2 regions of the Streptomyces sp. NPDC051172 genome follow, and region 2 is predicted to be linked to the other one. Evidence: riboswitches for the same ligand, from Rfam matches in the RefSeq annotation. Region 2 holds a riboswitch; the other holds the start of a gene.
The links. A riboswitch is a leader RNA that binds a small molecule or an ion and turns the genes downstream of it on or off. The one in region 2 is predicted to bind glycine.
Positions count from the first base shown of each region.

Region 1: another riboswitch for glycine. It lies ahead of gcvT (glycine cleavage system aminomethyltransferase GcvT); the one in region 2 lies ahead of gcvP (aminomethyl-transferring glycine dehydrogenase).

Region 1 is NZ_JBFBBE010000109.1:23,266-27,676, reverse strand. It holds gene glyA (serine hydroxymethyltransferase) at 1-810, opposite strand, end outside; gene gcvH (glycine cleavage system protein GcvH) at 825-1,202, opposite strand; gene gcvT (glycine cleavage system aminomethyltransferase GcvT) at 1,333-2,451, opposite strand; glycine riboswitch at 2,597-2,695, opposite strand; gene AB0N07_RS40215 (AAA family ATPase) at 2,899-3,570, shown strand; gene AB0N07_RS40210 (enhanced serine sensitivity protein SseB) at 3,653-4,411, shown strand, end outside.
Region 2 is NZ_JBFBBE010000052.1:8,840-13,250, reverse strand. It holds gene gcvP (aminomethyl-transferring glycine dehydrogenase) at 1-2,082, opposite strand, end outside; glycine riboswitch at 2,259-2,354, opposite strand; gene AB0N07_RS28050 (PRC-barrel domain-containing protein) at 2,468-2,845, shown strand; gene AB0N07_RS28045 (DNA polymerase IV) at 2,986-4,350, opposite strand.

The DNA.
Region 1 (4,411 bases), on a different contig from region 2:
CGCCTTCGCCGCGATCACATGTTCCAGCGGACCGCCCTGGAAGCCCGGGAAGACGGACGAGTTGAGCTTCTTCGCGAAGTCCTTCTTCGCCAGGATGATGCCGCCGCGCGGGCCGCCCAGCGTCTTGTGGGTGGTGGAGGTGACCACGTCCGCGTGCTCGACCGGGTTGGGGTGCAGCCCGGCGGCGACCAGGCCGGCGAAGTGCGCCATGTCCACCCACAGGTAGGCGCCGACCTCGTCCGCGATCCGCCGGAAGGCGGCGAAGTCCAGCTGCCTCGGGTAGGCCGACCAGCCCGCGATGATCACCTTGGGGCGGTGCTCCTTGGCCAGCCGCTCCAGCTCGGCCATGTCGACCAGGCCTGAGTCGTCCACGTGGTAGGCGACCACGTGGAACTGCTTGCCGGAGAAGTTCAGCCGCATCCCGTGGGTCAGATGGCCGCCGTGCGCCAGGTCCAGGCCCAGGATGGTGTCGCCGGGCTGGGCCAGCGCGAACAGGGCGGCCTGGTTGGCGGAGGCACCCGAGTGCGGCTGCACGTTGGCGTACTCGGCGCCGAACAGCTCCTTGAGCCGGTCGATGGCGATCTGCTCGGCGACATCCACGTGCTCGCAGCCGCCGTAGTAGCGCCGGCCGGGGTAGCCCTCGGCGTACTTGTTGGTCAGGACCGAGCCCTGCGCCTCCATCACCGCCAGCGGCGCGAAGTTCTCCGAGGCGATCATCTCGAGGGTGGACTGCTGGCGGTGCAGCTCGGCGTCGACCGCGGCGGCGATGTCCGGGTCGAGCTCATGCAGGGGCGTGTTCAGTACGGACATGCGTCTACGGCTCCTCAGCCGGCGTTCTGGGCGGTGTACTCGTCGGCGGAGAGCAGGTCGGCCGGCTCCTCCGTGACGCGGACCTTGAAGAGCCAACCGCCCTCGAAGGGGGCCGAGTTGACCAGGGACGGGTCGTTCACCACGTCCTCGTTGATCTCGGTGACCTCACCGGTGACGGGGGAGTACAGGTCGCTGACCGACTTGGTCGACTCCAACTCGCCGCAGGTCTCGCCCGCGGTCACGGCGGAGCCCACCTCGGGAAGCTGGGCGTAGACGACATCGCCGAGCGCGTTGGCCGCGAACTCCGTGATACCGACCGTCGAGACGCCGTCCTCGGCGGCCGACAGCCACTCGTGCTCCTTGCTGTAACGCAGCTGCTGGGGGTTGCTCATGGCCTGAATTCTCCTGTACGCGGTGGAGTGCTGATGAATGGGGGACTGCGGAAAACGCATGTGAGCAGCGAAAATGTGCGCGGGGTCACGTCCGGGGACGGAGCCCCCCTCGCCCAGTCTCGGTCAGTGTCTACTTCTGGCGCTTGTAGAACGGCAGCGCCACGACCTCGTACGGCTCGTGACTGCCCCGGATGTCCACGCCGACACCCTCGGTGCCCGGCGCCGCATGCGTCGCGTCGACGTAGGCCATCGCGATCGGCTTGCCCAGCGTGGGCGAGGGGGCCCCGGAGGTGACCTCGCCGATCACCTCGCCGCCCGCGACGACCGCGTACCCGGCGCGCGGGACCCGGCGGCCCTCGGCGACCAGGCCGACGAGGACGCGCGGCGGGTTCTCCGCAGCCCTGGCGGCCGCCTCCTGGAGCGCCTCGCGCCCCACGAAGTCGCCCTCCTTCTCGAACTTCACCACCCGGCCGAGCCCGGCGTCGAACGGCGTGAGCGAGGTGGACAGTTCATGCCCGTACAGCGGCATGCCCGCCTCCAGGCGCAGGGTGTCCCGGCAGGACAGCCCGCAGGGCACCAGCCCGACGGGCGCCCCCGCCTCGGTCAGCGCCTGCCACAGCTTCTCGGCGTCACCGGGGGCGACGAACAGCTCGAAGCCGTCCTCGCCGGTGTAGCCGGTGCGCGCGATGAGGGCGGGGACGCCGGCGACGGTGCCGGGCAGGCCGGCGTAGTACTTCAGGCCGTCGAGGTGGGCGTCGGTGAGCGAGGCCAGGATGCCGGGGGACTTGGGGCCCTGCACGGCGATCAGCGCGTAGTTGTCCCGGTCGTCGCGCACCTCGGCGTCGAAGCCGGCCGAACGCTCCACCAGCGCGTCCAGCACCACCTGGGCGTTGGAGGCGTTGGCGACGACCATGTATTCGGTCTCACCGAGCCGGTAGACGATCAGGTCGTCCAGGATGCCGCCGTCGGCCCGGCAGATCATCGTGTAGCGGGCGCGGCCGACGCCGACGGAGGCGATGTTGCCGACCAGGGCGAAGTTCAGGAGCTGTGCGGCCTGCGGGCCGGTGACGGTGATCTCGCCCATGTGGGAGAGGTCGAAGAGCCCGGCCTTCGTCCGCACGGCGAGGTGCTCGTCGCGCTCGGAGCCGTAGCGCAGGGGCATGTCCCAGCCAGCGAAGTCGGTCATCGTCGCGCCGAGCGAGCGATGCAGGGCATCGAGCGCGGTGTGACGGGGTTCGGTGCTGCTCATCGGACGGTCGTCTCCCAGGCAGAGTGCATGACGGGCGAGGTCGTTCCTCCCCATCTGTCATCGGAACCTGAGAGGTTCGCCATGAAGTCATGGCTTGCACCTTGGGTGGGGCCACCGGATCCGGTGGCCCGCTTTTCAGATGTGCCTCGCCCGCGCGGTAACGGGGCCTGAGAGATTCAAGGGAGGGACTTGCTCCTTCGGCGCCCGGCAGACTCTGCTGCCGGGACTCTCCCGCGCGGATTCAAACGGCCGGTATGCAGTTGCGCGCACATCATTGCACGCGCCCCCTCCTCCTCGGCACCTCCTCTTTGGCACCTCCTCTTTGGCACCTCCTCTTTGTGGCTGGGCTGTGGCCGGAACCGAACACAACTGCGAGACACCGTGCATTACCTTCCCTTTACAAAGAGTGGGGAGAAGCTTTCCTGACCCCCAGGAAGGACGATCACGGTGAACAGGACCACGGTGTACGCCACGACCTCGGCCGTCGGGCTGCCCAAACAGCCGGCGGCGGCCCCGGCCGGGGATGTGTGCGGCGGCCGCCCGGCACCCGTGGTCCGCGACCTGCGCGAGCGCTCGGGGCGCAGCCCGCACGCCCTGCTCTTCGGCCCCCGCGACCTGGTGGTGATCACCGGGCTGCCCGGCAGCGGCAAGTCCACGCTGATGGAGCGCGCGGTCCGCGGCATCCGCATCGACTCCCAGGACGCCCGTGACCGCTGGGAGGCCCGCACGCCTCGCTTCCTGCCCTACGTGCTCTACCGGCCCCTCGTCCGCCTCGCCCACTACGCGGGACTGCGCCGCGCCCTGCGCAGCGGCGAAGGGGTCGTCGTGCACGACTGCGGTACGCAGGCCTGGGTGCGCGGCTGGCTGACCCGTGAGGCCCGCCGCCGCGGCGGCACCCTGCATCTGCTGCTGCTCGACGTCCCGCCCGGCACGGCCCTGGAGGGCCAGCGCGAGCGCGGCCGCGGCGTCTCGCGCTACGCCTTCCTGCGCCACCGCTCGGCAGCGGCCCGGCTGATCCGCGCGGTCGAGCGGGGCGACCTGCCCGAAGGCGTCGGCTCGGCGGTGCTGCTGGACCGGGACGCCGCGGACGTCCTGCGCAGGATCGGTTTCACGGGTTGACGCACGGCCCAACCCCTTTGTCCCTCCCACCCGCTAGCCTTTCCAGCCACAGCAGTGGTTCTCAGCAGGCGGTCGGACACAGATGGACTTCGCAGCGGATCTTCCCGCGGACTTTCCCTTGCAGGCGCACCCCCATCCGCACGGCGGATGGCCCGGCAACGAGCTGGAGGAGGTGCTGTCGGCCTCCCTCGGCATACCCTCGGCGGGCGGCCGGATCCTCGAGGTGCTCGGCCGCAGCTTCGTCTGGGTGCCGCTGCCGAACGGCGGCGACCTGAACAGCGGCCCCCTCGACCTGCCGACGCTGGAGATCGAGGGCCAGGCCTATGTGCCGGTCTTCAGCTCCGAGGAGCAGTTCCGGCAGGTCGTCGGCTTCCACATGTCGTACACGATCGCCCCGGCCGTCGAGTTCGCCCGCGGACTGCCCCCGCAGGTCGGGCTCGCCGTGAACCCGGACGGAGTGGTCGGCATCCCGCTCCCGCCGCCCGCCGTCGCCGAACTCTGCCGCGTGGGCCGCACCCCGCTGGACGGGCCCGCCTCCGGCGGCCGCGTCAAGCTCTTCGAGCCGGACTGGCAGGACGACCCCATCGACTTCCTCGCCGCGGCCTCCGCCGAGTTCGCCGGGACAGGCGTGGTCGTCACGGCCCGCCGCTGCCTCGCCGCCGTCGAGACGGCGGACCCGGTGATGTTCGTGGGCGTCGAACTCTCCCAGCGGGAGGGCGACATCAGAGCCCTGCCTCTGGAGGCGCTGGGCCGCGCCATCACCAGAACCCCCACCCCCTGGCCCGTCAACCTGGTCCTCCTGGACGTGACGGACGACCCGGTGGCGACCTGGATGCGCGAG
Region 2 (4,411 bases):
CTTGGCAAGCCCCACCAGGGCGTTGAGGTTGGCGCCGTCGACGTACACCTGCCCGCCGGCCTCGTGTACCTGGGCGCAGATGTCGGCGACATGCTCCTCGAACACACCGTGCGTGGAGGGGTACGTGATCATCAGCACGGCCAGCTCGTCGCGGTACTGCTCGATCTTCGCCCGCAGGTCCTCGACGTCGATCTCACCGTCCTCGGCGGTCTTCACGACGACGACCTTCATCCCGGCCATCACGGCGCTGGCGGCGTTCGTACCGTGCGCGGACGACGGAATCAGACACACGGTCCGCTGCTCGTCCCCGTTGGCCCGGTGGTATCCGCGTACGGCGAGCAGTCCGGCCAGCTCGCCCTGTGATCCGGCGTTGGGCTGCAGGGACACCTTGTCGTACCCGGTGACCTCGGCGAGCCGCTCCTCGAGCTCACGGATGAGGGTGAGGTAGCCCTGCGCCTGCTCGGCGGGGGCGAAGGGGTGCAGCTGCCCGAACTCGGGCCAGGTGACCGGCTCCATCTCGGTGGTCGCGTTGAGCTTCATGGTGCAGGAGCCCAGCGGGATCATGCCCCGGTCGAGCGCGTAGTCACGGTCGGCGAGCCTGCGCAGGTAGCGCAGCATCGCGGTCTCGGAGCGGTGCTGCTGGAAGACCGGGTGGGTCAGGTAGTCGTCGGTGCGCAGCAGTCCGGCGGGCAGGGAGTCCTCGGTCGCCGCGTCCAGCGCCTCGATGTCGCCCTCGACCCCGAACGCGGTCCACACTGCGCCCAGTTGGGCCCGCGCGGTGGTCTCGTCGCAGGCGATCGACACGTGGTCGGCGTCGGCCAGGTGAAGGTTGACTCCGTTCTCCCGCGCGGCGGCCACCACCTCGGCGGCGCGGCCCGGCACCCGCACGGTGAGCGTGTCGAAGTAGGAGCCGTGCACGACCTCGACACCACCGGCCTGAAGCCCCGCGGCAAGGATCGTGGCGTACCGGTGGGTGCACCGCGCGATCGCCTTGAGCCCCTCCGGCCCGTGGTACACGGCGTACATGCCCGCCATGACGGCGAGCAGCACCTGGGCCGTGCAGATGTTGCTGGTGGCCTTCTCCCGCCGGATGTGCTGCTCACGGGTCTGCAGCGCGAGCCGGTACGCCTTGTGCCCGTCCGCATCCACGGACACACCCACGAGCCGCCCGGGCAGGCTGCGCGCGAACTTCTCGTGCACGGCCATGTAGCCGGCGTGCGGCCCGCCGAAGCCCATCGGCACACCGAAGCGCTGCGTGGTCCCGACCGCTATGTCCGCACCGAGCTCTCCGGGCGACTTCAGCAGCGTCAGCGCCAGCAGATCGGCGGCGACGGTGACGAGCGCACCGAGTTCGTGCGCCTGGTCGATGAGCGGCTTGAGATCGCGTACGACACCGGAGGCGCCGGGGTACTGGACGAGCACGCCGTTGATCTCACGCCCGGCGACCTCGGCCGGAATGCCGTCGCCGAGGTCGGCGACCACGACCTCCACACCGGTCGGCTCGGCGCGGGTCTCGATCACGGCGATGGTCTGCGGCAGCACGTCCGCGTCGATCAGGAACAGGCCCTTCTTGTTCCTGCCCATGCGCCGGGACAGTGCCATGGCCTCGGCGGCGGCCGTCCCCTCGTCGAGCAGCGAGGCACCGGAGGTGGGCAGCCCGGTCAGGTCGGCGACCATGGTCTGGAAATTGAGCAGGGCCTCGAGCCGCCCCTGCGAGATCTCGGGCTGGTAGGGCGTGTAGGCCGTGTACCAGGCGGGATTCTCCATCACATTGCGCAGGATGACGGGCGGAGTGAAGGTCCCGTAGTACCCGAGCCCGATCATGGAGTCGAGCACCTGGTTCCGGTCGGCGAGCGAACGCAGCTCGGCCAGCACCTCGGCCTCGGTACGCGCACCCGGCAGCTCCAGCGCATCCGAGTTCTTGATCACATCCGGCACCGCGGCGGCGGTGAGCTCGTCCAGCGAGCCGTATCCGACGTGCGCGAGCATCTTGGCCCGCGCCTCGTGGTCGGGGCCTATGTGGCGCTGCTCGAACGGGATTCCCTGTTCGAGCTCGGAGAGCGGAATGCGATGGGCGGTCATTGCGGAGGCCTCCTGGTCTGACACGACCTTCGAGGGGCACCACGGCACGGGTACCCGGACGGCCTCCCCCTCTGTCATCTCAACCTGAGAGCTTCACCGGATCGCCCGAGGGCGCCCGGCTTTCACCGTCGGTGAGAGCGGAAGCCATCGACACCCGCCCTGCTTTCCAGAGTGACCTCGTCCGCGCGGTACGTGAGCCTGAGAGATTCCGGGGAGGATTTGCTCCTTCGGCGCCTCCGATGATGTCTGGAGGACTCTCCCGCACGGGGTCAGCAGCCGCTGTCAGCCTACCAGCGAGCACAACATCCCATCCTTCGAGTGGCCGCCATCACCAATCTGCTCTTTTGTAGTGCTTACGAATGAGTTGCGACCAAGTGGAGGGCCCGTGCAGACCGACATCGATCCGCGCAACCTGATCGGCCGCAAGGCGTTCGACCGCAACGGCACCAAGCTCGGCACCATCGACGAGGTCTATCTCGACGATGCGACCGGCGTGCCGGAGTGGGCGGCCATACGCACCGGCCTGTTCTCCCGGGACGCCTTCGTCCCCCTGGAACCCAGCGAACTGATCGAGGGCACCCTCCACGTCCCCTTCGACCGGTCCCTCATCAAGGACGCCCCCGACTTCGGCGTCGGCCGCCACCTCTCCCCCGAACAGGAGCTCCAGCTCTACCACCACTACGGTCTGGACATCCCCGCCCCTTCCCCCTTCCCGGACCACGACTTCGGCAAGCTCGCGGGCACGGAGGACGCGGACGCCTAGGCCCCTCGCCCGGATCAGCTCGGCGCCGCGGACCCCGGCACGCCCTCGTCCCCACTGACTCAGTGGCGTGGGGGCCCCAGCCTCGTTGCGGCACTGGCCCAACCGCGCCCGGCCCCCGCGCGGACCAGCGCCCTCCCCGGTCAGGCGCCGACCCCGTGCACGGTGGCCCCGGGTCTCGCCGCCACCAACGGCAACGGGTCCGCCGGCTCCAGCTCAGGGTCATCGGTGCGAAACGTCCGTACCCGCCCCGGCTCCGAATCCGGCGTCTCGAACCGCACGGTCACCCGTCCGAGCCCACTTCCCTGCACCCACCCGTGCCCGAACTCGGCATGCCGCACATCGTGCCCGGCGGGCCACCGGCGCTCGACAGCCACCTTCTGCTCCTCGACGGGCTCCTCGTCCGCTTCGTCCGCCACATGTTCCGTGCCGGCCCCCGCTGCCTGCGCGAACAGATCCTCCTGCGTGTAGTCGGCCAGCCCGCTCACCCCCACCCCCAGCAACCGCACACCCCCCGTCGTGTCCACCGATTCCAGCAGCCGGGCGGCAGCCTCCCGCACCACCGCCGGATCGTCCGTGGGCCCGCGCAGCGTCTCGGAACGAGTCAGCGTCGAGAAGTCGTAGCGTCGCACCTTCAGCACGATGGTCCGCCCCGAAAGACCCGCACCTCGCAGCCGCCGCACACACCGGTCGGCCAGCCGCTGCACCTCCAGCCCCACCCTCACCCGGTCGTGGATGTCCACGTCGTACGTGTCCTCGACCGACACCGACTTGGCCTCCCGCTCGGCCACCACGGGCCGGTCGTCGTGCGCCAGCGCCATGGCGTACAACGCGTGCCCGTGGGCCTTGCCCAGCAGCCGGACGAGCTCGTCCTCACCTGCCTCGGCAATCTCGTCGACCGTGGTGATGCCGGCCCGCCGCAGATGGTCCCCCGTGGCCGGCCCCACCCCTGGCAGCATCCGCACCGACATCGGCCCGAGCTTCGCCCGCTCGGTCCCGGGCTCGACCAGCACCAGCCCGTTCGGCTTGGCCTCCTCGGAGGCGATCTTCGCGAGCATCTTGCAGGCGGCAAGGCCCACGGACCCGGTGAGCCCCGTGTCCGCCCGTATGTCGGCTCGCAGCTTCTCCCCCACCAGCCGCGCCGACGCCGCGTCCCAGGCCGCCTCCCCGGCCTCCAGGTCCACGAAGGCCTCATCCAGGCTCAACGGCTCCACCAGCGGCGACAGCGAGTGCAGCAGCCCCATGACCTGCTCGCTGATCGACCGGTAGAAACCGAAGCGCGGCACCAGATACGCGGCGTTCGGTGCCAGCCGCCGCGCCTGCGCCATCGGCATCGCCGACCGCACCCCGAAGACCCGCGCCTCGTACGAAGCGGTGGCGACCACCCCGCGCGGCCCGAGCCCACCCACGATCACGGCTTTCCCGCGCAGACTCGGCTTGGATGCCTGCTCCGCCGAGGCGTAGAAGGCATCCATGTCGAGATGCAGGATCGTGGGCGCGTTTCTCACACCTCCGATGCTGCCCTACGCCACTGACAATGCCGCCTCACGACCGCCAGTGGGCTCGGAG